Regions from separate parts of the Rhodococcus sp. K11/5 genome, predicted to be linked through region 1. Evidence: predicted binding sites of a transcription regulator. Region 1 holds the regulator's gene; each other region holds the start of a gene.
The links. The regulator LexA, encoded in region 1, represses DNA repair genes until DNA is damaged. The targets are predictions, from matches to a motif close to CGAACANNTGTTCG.
Positions count from the first base shown of each region.

Region 2: the regulator LexA is predicted to act here: its motif matches at 2,090-2,103, upstream of ACY466_RS12630 (HNH endonuclease signature motif containing protein).
Region 3: the regulator LexA is predicted to act here: its motif matches at 4,548-4,561, upstream of ACY466_RS13540 (SAV_6107 family HEPN domain-containing protein).

Region 1 is NZ_CM143721.1:2,573,813-2,580,181, reverse strand. Features, by position in the region: gene ACY466_RS12175 (acyl-CoA dehydrogenase family protein) at 97-1,239, shown strand; gene lexA (transcriptional repressor LexA) at 1,312-2,115, opposite strand; gene ACY466_RS12165 (hypothetical protein) at 2,428-2,862, shown strand; gene nrdR (transcriptional regulator NrdR) at 2,979-3,446, shown strand; gene hrpA (ATP-dependent RNA helicase HrpA) at 3,420-6,369, opposite strand, start outside.
Region 2 is NZ_CM143721.1:2,675,748-2,682,116, reverse strand. Features, by position in the region: gene ACY466_RS12635 (alpha/beta fold hydrolase) at 1-514, shown strand, start outside; gene ACY466_RS12630 (HNH endonuclease signature motif containing protein) at 519-2,006, opposite strand; gene mtr (mycothione reductase) at 2,130-3,518, opposite strand; gene ACY466_RS12620 (alpha/beta hydrolase) at 3,515-4,552, opposite strand; gene mqo (malate dehydrogenase (quinone)) at 4,724-6,307, shown strand; gene ACY466_RS12610 (GNAT family N-acetyltransferase) at 6,320-6,369, shown strand, end outside.
Region 3 is NZ_CM143721.1:2,865,377-2,871,745, forward strand. Features, by position in the region: gene ACY466_RS13515 (peptidoglycan D,D-transpeptidase FtsI family protein) at 1-274, opposite strand, end outside; gene ftsL (cell division protein FtsL) at 271-1,062, opposite strand; gene rsmH (16S rRNA (cytosine(1402)-N(4))-methyltransferase RsmH) at 1,059-2,057, opposite strand; gene mraZ (division/cell wall cluster transcriptional repressor MraZ) at 2,278-2,709, opposite strand; gene ACY466_RS13535 (DUF3040 domain-containing protein) at 3,224-3,670, opposite strand; gene ACY466_RS13540 (SAV_6107 family HEPN domain-containing protein) at 3,835-4,326, opposite strand; partial or broken gene ACY466_RS13545 (GNAT family N-acetyltransferase) at 4,608-5,192, shown strand; gene ACY466_RS13550 (phytoene desaturase family protein) at 5,395-6,369, shown strand, end outside.

The DNA of each region.
Region 1 (6,369 bases):
ACCTGGTCACCTAATGCGCTCGCGCTGGTCATCGACGCTGATGGTGATGGGTCCTAGTCTCGAACGAGATACGCCGTACGCCCGATGAGGAGAGTCATGAAGCGCACGATTTTCGAGCCCGAGCACGATCTGTTCCGCAGCTCGTACAAGAAGTTCCTCGAGCAGCACGTCGCTCCGCACCACGCCCAGTGGGAAGAGCAGAACATCGTCGACCGCGGCGTGTGGATCGAAGCCGGCAAGCAGGGCTTCCTCGGTATGGCAGCTCCGGAGGAGTTCGGTGGCGGCGGAGTCGAGGATTTTCGGTACAACGCCATCGTGACCGAGGAGACCACCGCCGGTGGGTACAGCGGAATCGGCTTCACCTTGCACAACGATGTCACCGCCCCGTACTTCATCAACCTCACGAACGACGAGCAGAAGGGCCGCTGGCTTCCCGGTTTCTGCTCCGGCGAACTGATCTCGGCGATCGCCATGACCGAGCCCGGAACCGGTAGCGACCTGCAGGGCATCAAGACTCGTGCGGTCAAGGACGGCGACGACTGGGTCCTCAACGGCTCCAAGACGTTCATCACCAACGGCATCAACGCCGACCTGATCGTCGTCGTCGCGTGCACGGACCCGGACAAGGGTGCCCAGGGCTTCAGCCTGTTCGTCGTCGAGCGCGACATGCCCGGATTCGAGCGTGGGCGCAACCTCGACAAGATCGGCATGAAGGCCCAGGACACCGCGGAGCTCAGCTTCACCGATGTGCGGGTCCCCGCAGCCAACCTGCTCGGTGAAGAGGGCATGGGGTTCATCTACCTCATGCAGAACCTGCCGCAGGAGCGTCTGTCCATCGCCGTGGTCGCCGCGGCCGCGATGGAATCGGCGCTGAACATGACCATTCAGTACTGCAAGGATCGCAAGGCGTTCGGCAAGCCGATCGGCAAGTTCCAGAACACTCGTTTCGTGTTGGCCGAGCTGGCCACCGAGACCACTGCCGTGCGGATCATGGTGGACAAGTACATCGAGCAGCTCAACGCCGGCGACCTGAGTGTGCAGGAAGCCGCCATGGCCAAGTGGTGGACCACCGAGAACCAGGTCAAGCTCATCGACCGGTGCCTGCAGCTGCACGGTGGCTACGGCTACATGAAGGAGTACCCGATCGCCAAGGCGTACATGGACTCCCGCGTGCAGACCATCTACGGCGGCACGACCGAGATCATGAAGGAGATCATCGGTCGCGGTCTCGATCTGTAGGTCCGCACCCGAAACCACGAAACGCCGGCTCCCCGTTCGTGGGGAGCCGGCGTTTCGTCGTCGCAGAGAGTCTCAGAGCTTGCGCATGACCGTGACGACCTTGCCGAGGACCACGGCGTCGTTGCCGTCGATCGGTTCGAACAGCGGATTGTGGGGGAGCAGCCACACCTGACCGCCGGTCCGCTTGAACGTCTTGACCGTGGCCTCGCCGTCGATCATCGCGGCGACGATGTCGCCGTTGTCCGCCACGTTCTGTTGGCGAACGACCACCCAGTCACCGTCGCAGATCGCCGCGTCGATCATCGACTCGCCCACGACGCGGAGCAGGAACAGCGAACCCGAGCCGACGAGTTCACGCGGCAACGGGAAGACGTCCTCGACGGCCTGCTCGGCGAGGATGGGACCACCGGCGGCGATCCGGCCGAGGACCGGGACGAACGTGGGGGCGGGGAGCCGGTCGTCGGTCGACTCCTCCGGGGCATCGTCGACGACGGTGCCCGCAGCGGGCACGGGATCGCCGGTGGTGCTGGCGACCGTCTCGGCCGGACGCCCGTTCTCTCCCGGCATGCGCACATCGACGGCGCGGGGGCGGTTGGGATCCCGACGAAGAAAGCCCTTGCGTTCGAGCGTGCGCAACTGGTGAGCGACGGACGACGTGGAGTTCAGCCCCACCGCGTCACCGATCTCGCGGATGCTCGGCGGATATCCACGCTCGTCGACCGATGCGCGGATGACCTCCAGAACGCGACGCTGGCGTTCGGTGAGGGCACCGTCGATGTCGGTGACACCGTTCGCATCCGTCGGCTTGGTGGAACCGGGAGGCCGTCCGGCCTTGGCCCGTCCTCCCGACGAAGCGGGAGAGCTGTCGTCTTTCATCTGCGGCTACCTCCAAGGGTTCGAACGCTCTGCGGTGAAAACGCGGTGTGGGTGAAACGCGGGATGGTGAGTCGGGTGGTGTTGGTGCGACTGGTGTTGCACCCGTCTGCTCTGATGTCGAACCTAAACCGAAACGTGCTCGTGATCAAACACCTGTTCGATTCGTGTCGCGCGTTTCGTGGACCTTGTCGGACCCTCCTGGTATAAATCGAACATGCGTTCATTCGAACGCGTGAGCGAGGCGATGTTCGAACACCGACGGTGTTCGCCCAGCGTGCAGCTCACCGGCTTTCGAACAAGGAGTGGCTCGCGATGACTCGATCTGACCTGCTGACTGCCCGTACTGCCCGCACCGCAGGTGCCGAGACCGTCGCGGTGCGCCCTCTCACCTGGGCGAACGGGTCGAACATGCGAACGAGTTCCGGGCCGGCGTCGTCGGTTGCGGTACTCGATGCCCCGGCGCGGGAGTTGCGTCGTCGCAACGGTCGTCGCGAACCCGTGCGTCCCGACGCCGGTGCGGTCGAGTACGTGCGTCGCTCGCCGGGCGTGTCCCAGGCTCCGCACGAGGAGCGGGAAGGCTTCGGAATCGCCAAGGGCGTGGGTGTGGCGCTGATCACAGCAGTATCCGCGCTCGGCCTCGTCGGCCTCGCCAACGTCAGTGCCGGTGAGGTGCCCGCCCCGGCAGCGGTGTCGGTGCAGATGGACAACGTGCAGGCCGAGTACCCCGGTTTCGGCACCGGTCGCTGATCCCGCGGGAGGCGTCACCGGTACGGGCGTGCCCCACCGCGCGTGTCCCGGGTAGTGTTCTGCGCGAGCGGCAGTCCTCGACTGCCCCGCACGTCGCACTATCGAGGGGTGTCCCGATGCATTGCCCGTTCTGCCGACACCCGGATTCTCGCGTGGTCGATTCCCGCGAGGCCGACGAGGGTCAGGCGATTCGCCGTCGCCGATCGTGCCCCGAGTGCGGTCGACGGTTCACCACCGTGGAGACCGCGGTGCTCTCGGTGGTCAAGCGCAGCGGGGTCAGTGAGCCCTTCAGCCGCGAGAAGGTCATCCGCGGAGTTCGCCGCGCATGTCAGGGCCGTGACGTCGACAACGACGCCCTGGGTCTCCTCGCCCAGCAGGTCGAGGACACGGTGCGTGCGTCCGGTTCCGCCGAGATCCCCAGCAACGAGGTCGGCCTTGCCATCCTCGGGCCACTACGCGACCTCGACGAGGTCGCGTACCTCCGGTTCGCTTCCGTCTACCGCTCCTTCAGCAGTGCCGCCGACTTCGAGCGGGAGATCGACGACATGCGCGCACGGTCAGCGGGAAGTGCCGACGCGCCGTAGATCGTCGATAGCTTTGCGCACGCGCTTCTCCGAGATCGGATACGGCGTACCGAGAGCCTGAGCGAACAGATTGACGCGAAGTTCCTCGATCATCCAGGCGACGTCCCGCACTGCAGCCGTGTTCCGCTTCGGTTCGGGAATCGACGTCAACAGCCGTTGATAATCGTCGTACACCCGATCCAACACGTCCATGCCGGCCTGATCCCGGTTCGCACTCGACGGGAACGCCTCCAATCGGCGCGTCGCTGCCGTGAGGTACCGCGGCAGGTGGGGCAGTTGTGTCTCGCCCGTCTCGAACACGAACCCGGGGAACACGAGGTTGTCGAGTTGGTCCTGCACGTCGTCCGCCGCATCGCCGCGGGCACCGTCCAATACCAGGCGCAGGCGCGTCGTGGCCGCGAGGACGGGTTCCACCAGGCGCAGAATGGACGCCGTGCGGTTCGCCAACTGCGCTCGGACGGCCTTCTCCAGTTCTGCGAAGGCGTCGGGCGACGTCACGGGCCCACCGTTCACCATCATCAACTCGTCCGCGGCGAGGGTGCGGCAATCGTCGATCAGCGCTTCGAGGGTGCCGTGGGGAGTCTGCCCCAGGGCGAGCCGCTGAGCGGGTGTGCGGCCCGCGAGGAGCGGTCTCGGCGCCACCGGGATCGCGTCGAGAAGCAGCCGGCGAGTGCCTTCGCGCATCGACGCTCGTTGCGCAGCAGCCGATCCCAGCACGCGGACGGCGACGCCGTTCTTCTCCGGGACCAGCGCGGGATAACCGGTGACCGTCTGCTGATTCACCGTGCGGGTGACCGTGGCGGGCAACGTCCCGATCGTCTCGGATGTCCACCGCGTGGCGGGTCCCTTCTCGCTGTCGGCCGCGGCGGCCGACACGGCTTTCGCGGCCGCCGCACCGAGTGATCGGCGCAACGCCGACAGGGAGGTATCGCGCCCCAGCGGCTTTCCCGACGCGTCGACGGCGAGGAACGTCATCTTCAGGTGCCGCGGCAGGGACTGGGGAGCGAAGTCCGTCGGTGCGATGGGCACCGCCCCCATGCGGGTCAGCTCCCGAGAGAGTGCGAACACCAGGGGTTCGGTGCGCGGTTTCATCGCCGCGACCGCCGCTGCCGCGTGGTCCGGCGCGGGAACGACGTTGCGGCGCAGTTCCTTCGGGAGCGTCTTGATCAACGCGGTCACCAGCTCCTGGCGCATTCCGGGCACCAGCCAGTCGAACCCGACGTCGGAGACCTGCGACAGCAGCGCGATGGGGACGACGATGGTGACACCGTCGTCCTCGGTGCCCGGTTCGAATTGATAGCGGAGCGAGAACTGCAGTTCTCCCTGCCGCCACGCATCGGGATAGGCACCGCCGAGTACGTCGGCGGCGTCCGGATTGACCACGGTGGTGCGGTCGAAGTCGAGCTGGTGGGGCGCGGTGCGCGAGGCTTTCTTCCACCAGCGGTCGAAGTGGCGCGCCGAGACGACCGTGTCCGGTACTCGCTCGTCGTAGAAGTCGAAGAGGGTGTCGTCGTCGACCACGATGTCGCGGCGTCGGGCCCGATTCTCCAATTCCTCGGCGTCGCTGCGCAATTCCTGGTTGCGGTGGAAGAACGCATGGTGTGTCTTCCATTCCCCCTGTACCAGGGCATGGCGAAGGAACAGATCCCGCGATACCTCCGCGTCGATGGTGCTGTAGGTGACGGGGCGTTTCGCGACGAGGGGAAGTCCGTACAGCGTGACCCGCTCGTACGCCATGGCCACCTCACGCTTGGTGGACCAGTGCGGCTCGGAGTGGATCCGCTTGATGAGGTGAGGTGCCAGCTTCTCGGCCCACTCGGGCTCGATCCGGGCGCCCATGCGAGCCCAGAGCCGACTGGTCTCCACGAGCTCGGCCGCCATGATCCATTGCGGCGGTTTGCGAAACAGTGACGAACCGGGGAACACCGCGAACTTGCTGCTCCGGGCACCGGTGAATTCCTTCTTGTCGCCGTCTCGCAGTCCGATGTGCGAGAGGAGGCCGGACAGCAGGGCCTGGTGGATGGTGTTCCGATCGGCCGCGGTGTCGGTGGCGTCGGGAACGGTCCACCTCAGTCCGCGGGTGATCTGGCGCAGCTGGCCGTGGAGGTCCTGCCATTCCCGGATGCGGAGGTAGTGCAGGAACTCCGACTTGCACAGACGACGGAACTGGTTGGAGGACAGCTCCGATCGCTTGTCACCGAGGTACGACCAGAGTTCGAGGTAGGCCAGGAAGTCCGACCCCTCGACGGTGAAGCGCTTGTGCATCTCGTCGGAGGCCTGCTGGTGCTCGGACGGGCGTTCGCGCACGTCCTGAATGGACAGCGCGGCCACGATCACCAGAACCTCGCGCAGGCACCCGGTGCGGTTGGCCTCGACCAACATTCGGGCCATGCGGGGGTCGACGGGCAGGCCGGCGAGTTCACGTCCGAGCGCGGTCAGGACCGGACCGTCGTCGGACGCCTTCTCGGTACCCGGGCGGGCGATGGCGCCGAGTTCGTCGAGCAGGCCGAGCCCGTCGCGGATGCTGCGTGGATCGGGTGCCTCGACGAACGGGAAGTCGTCGATCCGTCCCAATCCGAGCGAAGTCATCTGCAGGATGACCGAGGCGAGGTTCGTGCGCAGGATCTCCGGATCGGTGTATTCCGGTCGGGCGTCGAAGTCCTCCTCCGAATACAGGCGAATGCATATGCCGTCGGCGACGCGGCCACACCGACCGGCGCGCTGACGGGCCGAGGCCTGCGAGATCGGTTCGATGGGGAGGCGCTGAACCTTCGTGCGCACGGAGTAGCGGGAGATGCGTGCGGTGCCGGGATCGACGACGTAGCGGATTCCCGGCACGGTCAGCGACGTCTCGGCGACGTTGGTGGACAACACGACTCGCCGGCCGGTGTGACCGGTGAACACGCGGTGCTGATCTGCGGCG
Region 2 (6,369 bases), 100 kb from region 1:
GGGAGACCTGGTTCTACGCGTCGACGGACCCGACAGTGGGCACGCGGTGATGTTTCTTCCGGCGTCGTCGGATGCGGTGGACTCGTTCGATCACATCGCGGAACGACTGGTGACGTCGGATCTGCGCACGGTGGTGATCGAGCCGTCGGTTCTCGAACTGGGTGACGCGGATCTGCTCGCGGTGCTCGACGCACTGAAACTCGCGTGGGTGAATCTGGTGGGGCGCGGTGAGGGCGCAGACCTGGCCTGGTCTCTCGCCGCACGCACCTTCGGCCGGGTGTCATCGTTGGTCGTGATCGACCGTGGTCATCCCGCCGTCCGCGAAGAGGCTTGTCCCGCAGTCGAATTGCGGACCACGATGGTGGTCGCCGATCCCGCTGCCCAACCCGACGCGTCCGCGAGCAGCCGGTTCGTCTACGGCGACTACCGCGTCATCACACTCGACGCCGCCGACCCCGAGGCGGCGTCCGCGGCACTGGCCACCGAGATCGTCATGCGCACCAGCGCGTGGTGACGGTTCACCCTCTCGCTCGGCTCGGCGCAGTGAAGTAGTGGTTGCCCAGCGAATCCTGGACGTGCACTATCCCGTGCTTCAGGATCTCGTACGTCCACTGCCCGCGGGTCTTCAGTCCGTGATGGTGCCGGCAGAGCGGTTCGAGGTTGGTCGCGATCGTCCATCCTCCGCGCTCGGGGCCGCGATGGTCGAACGGCACCGCGTGGTCGAGGTCGCACTCGGTGCTGGGCACCGTGCACCCGGGGTGAACGCAGGTGGGATACGTCGCCTGCACGACCAGCGCGAGTGCGTCCGACGGTCGGTATGTGGTCGCGCCGGGCGGCGGCGCGTCGAATCCGCCGTGCCCGCGGTCGTGGGTACGGCTGAACTCGATGTCGTGCGGTGATGTCCCGGCGATCCTCCTGAGGTGGTCGAGTTCGCGCTGCATGCGGCGGTGAGCCCGAGATCTGGCGGTGGAGCCGGCAGTCGAAGACCAGCCGGCGGGAAAGCGTCGGGTGCGCCGGGCTTGTGGTGCCGGGATGGGTGCGTGCGGTGGGTCCGTTGGTTTGTCCGGTCCGGTGCTTTCGCATCGGGAGCAGAGGCTCGTGCCATGCCGAGCGGCCTCGATGATCGCTTGCCAGGTGGCATCCTGCGCGATGCGGCGGGCGACGTCGGCGGGAATTTCACCCCAGCCGAGCAACTGCGCGGGCTCGCCCGAGAGTCCGGCCGCGACGGCAGCATCGATGACGATGTGGGCGTGCGGTTCTGCCGGTCCGGGGGCGTCGGTGGAGCGGCGAGTGCACTCCTCGCGCCCGCAGTCGCAGACAAGCGGACCCCCGGTGATCAGGGCATGTGCGGCGTCGAACATGCGAGCCTCGTTGCTGCGGGAGTCCAGTCCGCACAACCGCCCGACGGCATGGTCGACGACCGTTCGGGTGAGGTCGGCGATCTTCGCAGCGGGCCCGCGAAGGGTCATCCGGGCCTGCCCGCGGGGAAGCTTCTCGATGGTGACGCTGCGTTCGGCGTCCGCCCGAGTTCGGGCCTCGCGGTGCCAATCGGCGTGGTGCTCGGCGATGATGCGATCGAGTGCGGCGGTCAGAGAGCCGGGCGTGCATCGCTCTGCCGCGGAGAGGAGGCGCTCGAGGAGATCCTCGGTGACCGCGGGTACGTCGTTCAAGGTTCGGCAGAGCGTACGGAATTTGCCGTACGGCAGTCGGCCCGCGTCGAACGCGTCGCGAATCGACGGACGAGCGGTTCGGTACAACCCGAGTTGCTCGGTGACGGTGGACCCCGAGACGGCGAGGCGCGCGGCGACCTCGGCGACCGCGGACTTCTCCGCGGCCTCGGCGTCGAATGTCGCACCGGGGGAGAGAGCTGCCGGTCGGCAGCCCGCGCGGTCGACGAAGTCGCAGGCAAGACGGACGGCGCGGGCGAAGGCCGCCTGTGAGGCAACGGTGGCCGAGGAGAGGGCGTCGAGCGCGGCGACAGATTCGTCGATGGTGTTGGCGCGCAACGTCTCACCCCCCGGTGTCGTGGCCGAACCGGACCGCCCCCGCGATCCACCTCAGAAGGTAGCGCACCCCACCGACAGGAAATCGAACACGCGTTCTACCGAAACGATCGTCTTCGACTCCGACTACACGTCCAACCCGAGCAGCGCGTTCTCCACCACCTCGGGGAGGGCGGGATGGATCCAGTACTGGCTGCGAGTGATGTCGTGGACCGTCTGTCCCAGGCTCATCGCCTGGATGATCGGCTGGATGACCGTCGGCGACTGCTCGCCGATGATGTGGGCACCCAGGATGCGACCGGTACCGCGTTCGGCGACGATCTTGCAGAACCCCTCGTGGTCCTCCATCGCCCAGCCGTAGGCCACGTCGGAGTAGTCCTGCACCTTGACCGTGACGTCGAGTCCGGCGTCCCGCGCTTGCGCTTCGGTCATACCGACCTCGGCGATCATGGGGTCGGTGAAGACGGCGGCGGGGACGAACCGGTGATCGAACCGATCCCACCCGGTGGTGTCGTCCCACGACGGCTGCAGCAGGTTGCGCTGCACCACCCGCGCTTCGGCGTTCGCCACGTGCTTGAGCTGGTACGGCGACGAGACGTCGCCGAGTGCGAAGACTCCTTCTGCGCTCGTGCGCCCGAACTCGTCGACGGCGATCCGACCGTCGTCGCGCACGTCGATTCCCGCGGCCTCGGCGCCGATGCGATCGCTGTTCGGCTCTCGTCCGATGGCGACGAGCAGTGCGTCGCCGGCCACCTCCGAACCGTCCGAGAGAGTGACGATCGTGGAGTCGCCGTCCTGGCGAACTGCGGTGGCCTCGACGCCGAACCGCACGTCCCACTTCTGCACCGCCAACTCGCTGAATCGCCGGGAGACCTCGGCGTCGGAGTTGCGCAGCATCTGGTGTTTGCGGGCCAGCACGGTCACCGTGGAGCCCAGGGCCGAGAACACGTGGGCGAATTCCGCTGCGATGTAACCGGATCCGATGATGACGAGGTGCTCGGGGAGGGCGGGGAGTCGCATGACGTCGTTGTTGGTGTGGAAGGGGACGCCGCTGTCGGTGACGAAATCCGGAACCATGGCGCGCGAGCCGGTGGCCACGACGACACGGTCGGCGGTGATGACACGACCGGTGCCGGTGTCGATGGTGCGGGGTCCGACGAACGTGGCGTGGCCGGTGAACAGCGTGACGTTCGCGGACCCGCTGCGTCGGTACTCCTCGCCGCCGATGGCGATGGGATCGATACGACCGAACACCCGGTCCACGATGTCCGGCCAGCGCACCTTCTCGATGTGGGCGTCGATGCCGTAACGCGACGCGCGCCGCACCGTGTTGGCGACCTCGGCGGCGTAGACGAACATCTTCGTCGGAATGCAGCCGACGTTGATGCACGTCCCCCCGAAGGTGCTTTCCTCCAGGATGGCCACGCGACGGTCGTCGAACCTGCTGTCGACGATCGTGTTGCCGGATCCCGAGCCGATGATGACGACGTCGAAATGGTCGGTGTCGGTACTCATGATCCTGTTGCCACCTCTGCGTGATCGCCGCCGGAAGCGGCCGGGTCGAGTGTGCCGTCGACGTGCGCGTCGAGCCACACGTCCAGTTCCGCGAACGCTCGCGTGCGGGGCTCGGCGGTGGAGAGGAAGATGTCGTGGCGTGCGCCCTCGACGGGGACGATGGTGGTGCGGTTACCGAGGCATCCCGCCCACCGGGCGATCTGGCGGACGTCCAGGACGGCATCGGCCGCATCGACGTCGGGTACGTATTTCTTGGAGAAGCGGGTGACCTTGGACCGCAGGACGATCGACGGCACCCCGACGTCGAGACCGCGGTGCAGCGTCGCGTGGCCCTTGCGGACCGCACGAATCCATCCCAGCGCGACCGGGAAGCCGGCGAGCGGCTTCCACGCCAGGTCGTAGTCCCACTCACCTCGAGCGTCGGCGCTGATGGAGACTCCGTAGGTATCGAGACCCAGGCCGGGCAGAACCCGCGTGGGCGCGATCCTGCCGAGGGCATCGATCGCAACCGTGCCGACGCTCCGCAGCGCCGGTGCACCCTGCAGGTCGAACCACGGACTGTTGAGGATCAGACCCGAGACGCCGGCGGCGCGGGACCCGCCGCGCGTGCGCTCGAGGCGGTCGAGCCACAGCGGAAGAATCAGCCCACCCGTCGAGTGGCCCATCATCAGTACGTCGAGGCCGCTCTCGCGTCGGACCACGTCGAGCGCGCGGTCGAGCTCCGCGTCGTAGAACTCGAGGTCGGTGATGAAGTGCGGGGTCTGACCCGCGCCGATCGAGCGACCGCACTTGCGCAGGTCGAGCGCGTAGAACGCATATCCGCGGGCGGCGAAGTGCTCCGCGAGGTGGGTCTGGAAGAAGTAGTCGGTGTACCCGTGCACATAGAGAACGGCGCCGACGGGATCCGGGCGGTTCGCGGGAGTGTGCCGCACGAGGGTCGCGCGAATTTCTCCCTCGCCATCGGGGTCGGTACCGAGAGGTATGGTCAGTTGCTCGTATCCATCACCGAGTACGTCGGGTGCCCATGTAGTCACACTCACACAGTAATGGCCCGGACCCGTGGGTCACGCGGGGCACAATGAGGCAACAGCCCGTGACCGGTTGCACGATTGTGCCGGGTACGCCGAATAGACGGGTACACGAACACGAGCACGTTGGAAGAGCAGCGCGCGAGCGCATCCGTACGACGCCGGGACCGGCGTCGCTTGACGAAGGAAGTCGATCTCACCGTGGCCGACCATGACCCCAAGCACCTTTCCACGTCGTCGAAGAAGTCCGTGACCGAGAAGACCGATGTCGTACTCATCGGTGCCGGCATCATGAGCGCGACGTTGGGAACGCTGCTGCACCAGGTGGAGCCCACCTGGTCCATCACCACGTTCGAGCGCCTCGACGCGGCTGCCGCGGAGAGCAGCGATCCGTGGAACAACGCGGGCACCGGTCACTCCGCCCTGTGCGAGCTGAACTACACGCCCCAGAACAAGGACGGCTCCGTCGACATCAGCAAGGCGCTGAACGTCAACGAGCAGTTCCAGGTGTCGCGGCAGTTCTGGTCCCACGCGGTCGAGACCGGAATCCTGAACGACCCGAAGAACTTCATCAACCCCATCCCGCACGTGAGCTTCGTCCACGGCGCGGACAACGTGAAGTACCTGCGCGCGCGATACGACGCCCTGGCGGGTAACCCGCTGTTCCCGGGCATGGAGTTCATCGACGATCAGGCGGAGTTCACCCGGCGGCTCCCGCTGATGGCCCGTGGCCGTGACTTCTCCGACCCCATCGCCCTGAACTGGAGCGACGGCGGCACCGACGTCGACTTCGGCGCGCTGACCAAGCAGCTGCTCAATCACCTCGCCACGGCAGGCACCACCGTGCACTTCGGCCACGAGGTTCGCGATCTGTCCAAGCAGTCGGACGGCACGTGGACCCTCAAGGTCTACAACTCGCGCACGGGTGTCACCCGGAAGGTCAACACCAAGTTCGTCTTCGTCGGCGCCGGCGGAGGTGCGTTGCACCTGCTGCAGAAGTCCGGCATCGAGGAGGCCAAGGGCTTCGGTGGCTTCCCGGTCAGTGGCGAGTGGCTGAGGTGCACCAACCCCGACCTGGTGGGACAGCACTCGGCCAAGGTCTACGGCAAGGCGTCCGTGGGCGCCCCGCCGATGTCCGTTCCGCACCTCGACACCCGCGTCATCGGGGGCAAGCCCGGCCTGCTCTTCGGCCCGTACGCGGGGTGGTCTCCCAAGTTCCTGAAGAAGGGCAAGCCGACCGATCTCTTCGCGTCGATCAAGCCGAACAACATCATGTCGATGCTCGGGGTGGGTGTCACCGAGATGGCGCTGACCAAGTACCTCATCACGGAGTTGCTGCAGACCCAGTCGGATCGCGTGGGCACACTGCAGGAGTTCATGCCGACGGCGGCCGCCGCGGACTTCGAGCTGATCACCGCCGGCCAGCGCGTGCAGGTCATTCGGCGCAAGGGCAAGGGCGGCGTCCTCGAGTTCGGCACCGCGGTCATCAACGCGGGCGACGGATCGATGGCGGGTCTGCTCGGCGCGTCTCCCGGTGCCTCGACGGCCGTTCCGGCGATGCTCGACGTCCTGAAGCGGTGCTTCGCCGATCGATACGCCGGGTGGGAGCCTGCGCTCCGTGACATGGTCCCGTCCCTGGGAACCAAACTCGCCGAGAACCCGCGCCTGTTCGACGAGATCTGGTCGCACACGTCGCGCGTCCTGGAGTTGGACACCGACGTCGCCGCTCACCGGCGAGTCGCGTACTCCGGCACGGTGTGATAGCAAACACTGATGACGACAGCGACTGCAACACTCAAGCGTTCCTGGGCACTCGACCTGTC
Region 3 (6,369 bases), 290 kb from region 1:
TGGTGCGCTGACTCGCGGACTGTGCGGACAACGCCGGAGCATCGATCCCCTGGATCCACAGCAATTGCAGAGTGGCCACACCGAGCACCGCGAACATCGCGAACCGGCCGTACCGGAACCGGTAGTCGAACGTGTCGCTCTCGCGGGGGCCTCGGCGGCGAGCGGCGGAGCGGCCCGCGCTGGATCGGCCGGCCGACGGCCCGGGTGCCGATGGCCTGCGCGCGGACGATCGGCGCGGGGTCGGTCGATCTTCGGGGGGACGACGCGAGGTCATCGCACACCTCCGGTCACGGGTACTTGCTGTTCGCCGACCGAGGACGGGGCGGGAGCAGCCGGTTCGGGCGCGGGCGCCGCGGGTTCGGGTGCGGGCGCCGCGGCTTCGGGCGCGGGCGCCGCGGGTTCGGGTGCCTCGGGTTCGGCTGCCGCGGGTTCGGGGGCGGGCGCCGGAGCATCGGCGTCGTCGTCGGACTCGGCGTCACCCGGACGAGAGACCGGGGTCAGAGCTTCGCTCGCGACGGCTCCGGCGCCGGCCGGGCGCGGAACGGCGGCGGAGTTCGACGCCGGCATGCGCGTGTCGAAATCCGGAGCGGGAGGTCCCGACGCGGGTGCGGGCGTTCCGACGACCTGGACGACACCGTCGGGCAGGACCAGCAACCGGGGTACCGGACCACTCGGAATCATGCCCAGGTCCCGCGCCTGCCGGGCGAGCTCCGGAGCGGAGTTGGCGGTCTCGACATCACGCTCGAGGGCAGCGCCCTGCTCGATCAGCCGTTGGTTGACTGCACGCTCGGCGCTGAGCTGGTAGGACTCCTCGGCCGCGCGGGTACTCAACAACAGAGCCGACGCCAACCCCACGGCCAGGAGACCGATGATGACGGCGACGAACGGAATGCGTCCCGCGACCGCGGTGTTCACGCGCGACGTCGCCGCGTCCACCTCGTGGGTCTTCGCGCGCTGTCGACGCTTGTCGTACGCGCGCTTGGCTGCACCGGTCCGAGCGGACCGCGGCGATGTCGGCTCGAGCGACACGCTCGCACGGGCGGTGCGGACGGGGACAGTCATGACGACCTCCTGGAAATGCGTTCGGCGGCGCGCAGTCTGACCGGCGCGGACCGGGGGTTGTCGTCTATTTCTTCCTGCGGCGCCTTCTCGGCGCCTCGGGTCAGGAGCCGGAACTCCGGACCACTGCCGGGAAGCTCCACCGGCAGACCCTCGGGGCTCGTCGACCGAACTCGCGGAGTCAGTTCCTGCTTGACGACCTTGTCCTCGAGCGACTGATAGGACATGAAGACGATGCGGCCCCCGACTCGAAGAGACGTCAGCGCCGGCGCAATCGCGTCGCGAAGCGACTCGAGTTCGGCGTTGACCGCGATGCGCAGGGCCTGGAACGTGCGCTTGGCCGGGTGTCCCCCCGTCCGGCGGGTTGCTGCCGGGATGCTCGCGTAGAGGAGTTCGACCAACGGCCCGCTGGTGGTGAAGGGCTCCGTCTCGCGACGGCGCAGCACCGCCGACGCGATTCGACCGGCGAACCGTTCCTCACCGTAGGTACTCAGGATGCGAGCGATCTCTCCGTGCGTCGCGGTGTTGAGGATGTCCGCCGCCGTGCGACCCGTGGTGGGGTCCATGCGCATGTCCAGCGGCGCGTCGACGCTGTAGGCGAAGCCGCGTTCGGCCGAGTCGAGCTGCATCGACGAGACGCCGAGATCGAAGAGGATGCCGTCGACGCTGCCGACGGCCGACAGGCCGACACTCTCGAGGGCATCGGCGATGCCGTCGTAGGTGGTGGCGACGAGATCGACGCGATCGTCGAAGGATTCGAGCCGACGGCGAGCCATCGTCAACGCGTCGGGGTCACGGTCGAGGCCGACGAGCCGAAGGTCGGGGTACGCGGAGAGGAAGTGCTCGGCGTGTCCGCCGAGGCCGAGTGTGGCGTCGACGTAGACCGGTCGGCGGTCGGTGACCGCGAAGGCGGGACCGAGAAGTTCGTCCGCACGTTCCAGGCGAACCGGTACGTGGGAGAAGCCGGAGTGGGGGTCGCGGGGGGTATCCTGCGCCATGCTCACTGCTCCCGCCTGATCTGCTGCTGTGCCGTACGTCTCGTGGGGTGTACATGTCCATCCCGGTGATGGACGGCGAGTGCGTCGAGGTCTCTGTCCGACAGTGGAACCTGGCGTTGGGGAAGTACGTCAGGGTCCTACCGACACTTGGCGTTGGGGAAGTACGTCAAGGTTCGGTTCGGGCAGAGGCCACGCGGCACTCGCCGTGGGCCATGTTCGGTTACAACAGATCTTCGAGAGACTCGTCCACAGCTTCCGAGAAGTCCTCTTCGTGCTCCTGCGAGTAGCGGTTCCAGGACTCGACGTCCCACAACTCCAGGTAGTCGACCGAGCCGATCACCACGCAGTCCTTGGAGAGGTTGGCGTACTCGCGATGAACCGCGCCGATGGTGATGCGGCCCTGCGAGTCCGGATGCTGCTCGTCGGTGCCCGCAGCCAGGTTCCGGATGTAGGCGCGAGCCCGCGGGTTCGACCGCGAGGCCTTGGCCAGACGATCGGCGCGCTCGGTGAAGACCGCACGGGGATAGATGGCCAGGCTGTGGTCCTGCCCTTTGCTCACCATCACTCCTCCCGCCAGTTCGTCTCTGAACTTCGCCGGCAACGTCAACCGGAACTTGTCGTCGAGCTTGGGCGTGTAGGTACCGAGAAACACTCGGCACCTCCTGCTCACGCCCGATCACGCATCCTGCGAGGCGTTCGTCCTCCCCGCTGTCCACCACATTACCCCACTTTGCTCCACTTTCAATCCGTAGCGCACCTCGAATTCGTGAGTGATCACCAAATTGCCAGCTGACAGGGGTGAAGTGCCTGCGAAACACAGTGCGCCGTACGCATCAGGGATGGTGTGCACGAGGCACCTCCGGCCCGACGAACAGAACGGGAGATCTCACGTGAAGCAGCGAAACCACAGGTCACGGGCATCAGCGGGCCGCGACGGACCGGCGCGTGGGGGGCGAAGTGGGGAGAGAACCGCCCTCCGGGGGCGCGGTGGGGGAAAAGTGGGGCGTCGGGCGAGCTACCGGGGTTCCCGGGGCCTCGGGGAGGCGCACACGACGACAGGCGCGGCACTCGTCAGAGTGCCGCGCCTGTCGGTAGCCGTGCTGTGTCGATCGCCGACACGAATAACCGTGAGGGAGGTGTCCGGCGCCCTGGAGCGCCGTGACTGTCTATTCCTGGTCGAACCTTCTCTTGAACCGATCCTCCATGCGTGAGGAGAACCCCTTGCGAGGAGCCTTACGTGCTGCCCCGCCACCCGACTTCTGCGGACGGGCCTTGGGTGCCGCTTGGTTTCCCTCGCCCGCACCCTCGGTGCCGTCCGTGTCGGACGACGCCGCGGACGGCTTGCGTAGAAGCAGGAGTACGCCGGCGCCGAACATGAACGCGAAGCCCACCAGGCTGATGATGGGGAACCCGCCCGGCTTGAACGGCAGAGCAACACCGGCGATGAGTAGTACGAGCCCCACGACGAACAGGGCTACTGCTTGAAGGCGGTGCCGCGCGGACGCGGCCTTGATCCGCCCGCCGCGCACAGTCGACGCGAACTTGGGGTCCTCGGCATAGAGAGCGCTCTCGATCTGGTCGAGCATGCGCTGCTCGTGCTCGGAGAGTGGCACGGTACCTCCCCCGGCACTGGTGTTGGCTCTCGCTTCTTTGCCAGAAGCGAGAGGTAGCCGATGGGCGGCTACCTGATGACGATGATACGAGCAGAATCGGTGGCGTACCACCCACCTGCCCTTCCAGTATGCGCAAAAATTCGCCCGCGTCGAGGAAACCCCCGTCAGGCGGAAATCGAGACGGGCGTGCCACCGGTCGCGAGGTGGTCCTCGACGCGGTGCAAAAAGCGCCCGACCTGCAAGAAGAACTCGTTTGCCTCGTCCTCGTCGAGACGCTCCCCGGACCCCGCCTCGATCGACGCGCGCAGGCTCGAGTACGTCTCGAAGTACGAGGCCCACTCCGCGAACTCCGGTGCGGCCGCCCGAATGCGCACCCATGCACTGCGAGATGCTCCGCGCTTGGGAACGGGATCGACGGCGTCGAGAAGCGCCCCGGCGCCGCGCAGAGCCGCGACGTACGACTCGAGAAACAGGTCCGCCGCCGAGGGGGCACCCGCCGCGTCACCGAGAATGGCGTCGGCGCGACGCAGCAACGAGCGTGCACGAGCGACACTGCGCGTCGGGGAGGCAGGGCGCGTCGGGGAGGCAGGGCGCGTCGGGGAGGCAGGGCGAGACCGGGAGTCCACTCCATCGAACGACACGACGTTGCGTTCCATTGCCGAACCTCCCTCGTAAGCTGCGTCCACCGCCCGTCGACGGTTCCGGCGGGTGGTCCACACTGGACCTTCGAGCCGCCGCGCGGCCCGAACGTCTGCGATGTAAGCATGGGGGTCCGACACGGCCCGGATACCGCTTCGATCCTGGCCGGACGACGAACCAGCACACCTACGACGTCCCCTGGATCGACGACGTCCTCGGTGTCGAACACCCGACGTATCGAACGCATGTTCGATACGTCGAATATAGCGCCAACCACCGACACGACGCGAGGAACGGGGTGACAACGGTGACCGACACAGTGGATCCACTTCCGCGCGTCGTCGAGCTGACCCCTCAGGAGCTACGGCGCCGATTGCCCGAGGCTCTGGCCGTCTACGTCGCGGCAATGGGATATCCACGAGGAACGGAACACCATCGCGCGCCCATGTGGGCGGAGCACATCCTGCGCCCGGGCTGGCGTGCCGTCGGGGCCGTCGACGCCGAGACCGGCGTCCTCGTTGCCGTCGCGTACGGCTACCGAGGAGCGCCACACCAGTGGTGGCATCAGCAGGTGCGCGACGGTATGCGTCGCGCCGGGTGGGCCGTCGCCGACATCGACGCGGTCCTCGACGACTACGTCGAGCTGACCGAATTGCACGTCGCTCCCGATTCACAGGGACACCGGCTCGGCGAACACCTCCTGATCGCACTGCTGGCCGGGCGCACCGAGTCGCACGTTCTGCTCTCCACTCCCGAAGTCCACGGCGAGGAGAACCGCGCCTGGCGGCTCTACCGCCGGATGGGGTTCCACGACGTCGTTCGGCGATTCCACTTCACCGGCGACACGCGTCCCTTCGCCGTTCTGGGTCGGTCGCTCCCGCTCGGCACGCCCGCCACGGCGGCCGAGTCCGTGTCGACCGACTCGGCCGCGTCGCCGGAAGGTGATGAACCGGACAGCCGAGGAACCGAAACCGCGGGGGAAACCGAATACCGAGGAACCGAGCATCGATAGCTCGTGCCCGGACAACTCGTACCCGAACAACTCGCACACGGTGGTCACCACCGGATAAGGACGGTTGAAGAACATGCTCGATGCGGTCATCGTCGGATCGGGCCACAACGCCCTCGTCTCCGCTGCTTACCTGACGGACGCGGGATGGTCGGTCCGCGTGGTCGAACGCGACACCGTCGTCGGTGGTGCCGCATCGACCGTCGAACGCTTTCCGGGGCACAAGGTGGACCGAGGCTCGTCCGCGCACATCATGGTCCGGCAGACGGGGATCATCGAGGAGTTGCGTCTCGCCGATCACGGTCTGCGCTACCTGGACTGCGATCCCTGGGCGTTCGCCCCCGCGCCTCCCGGCACCGACGAGCCCGGCATCGTCTTCGCCGTCGACCTCGACCGCACCTGCGCGTCGATCGAGGCCGCGTGCGGTCGCAAGGATGCGGACGCCTACCGCGCGTTCGTCCAGCTCTGGGGCCCCCGCAGCGCGCGGGTCATGAAGTCCTTCGGCGCGCCGCCGACCGGCCGCAACCTGCTGTCGTCCTTCTGGGGCATGGACGCGAGCGACGGCGCCGCGTCCTTGTCGCGCGAGTTCCTCGCGTCGGGCGATTCCCTTCTCGACCGCTGGTTCGACAGCGAGCGACTCAAGGCCGCCCTGGCGTGGTTCGGAGCTCAGTCCGGCCCTCCGATGTCCGAACCCGGTACGGCCCCGATGGTCGCGTTCAACGCACTCATGCACACCACGCCCCCGGGGCGCGCGGTCGGCGGCAGCGGCGCCCTCAGCGTGGCCCTGCAGACGAAGATCGAGGCGGACGGGAGCACCGTCACCCTCGGCGACGCCGTCGCGTCCATCGCTCGTCGGGGCGAGGCGTGGGTCGTGCGCACCGAGAGCGGCGAGGAGATCCGTGCCCGCACGGTGATCGCCGGCTGCCACATCCTGACCACGCTCGACCTGCTCGACAACGGTGGTTTCGATCAGGCCACCACGGCATCGTGGCGCCGCCAGATCGAGGTCGGTCCCGGTATCGGCATGGTCGTTCGAGCGTCGACCTCGGGA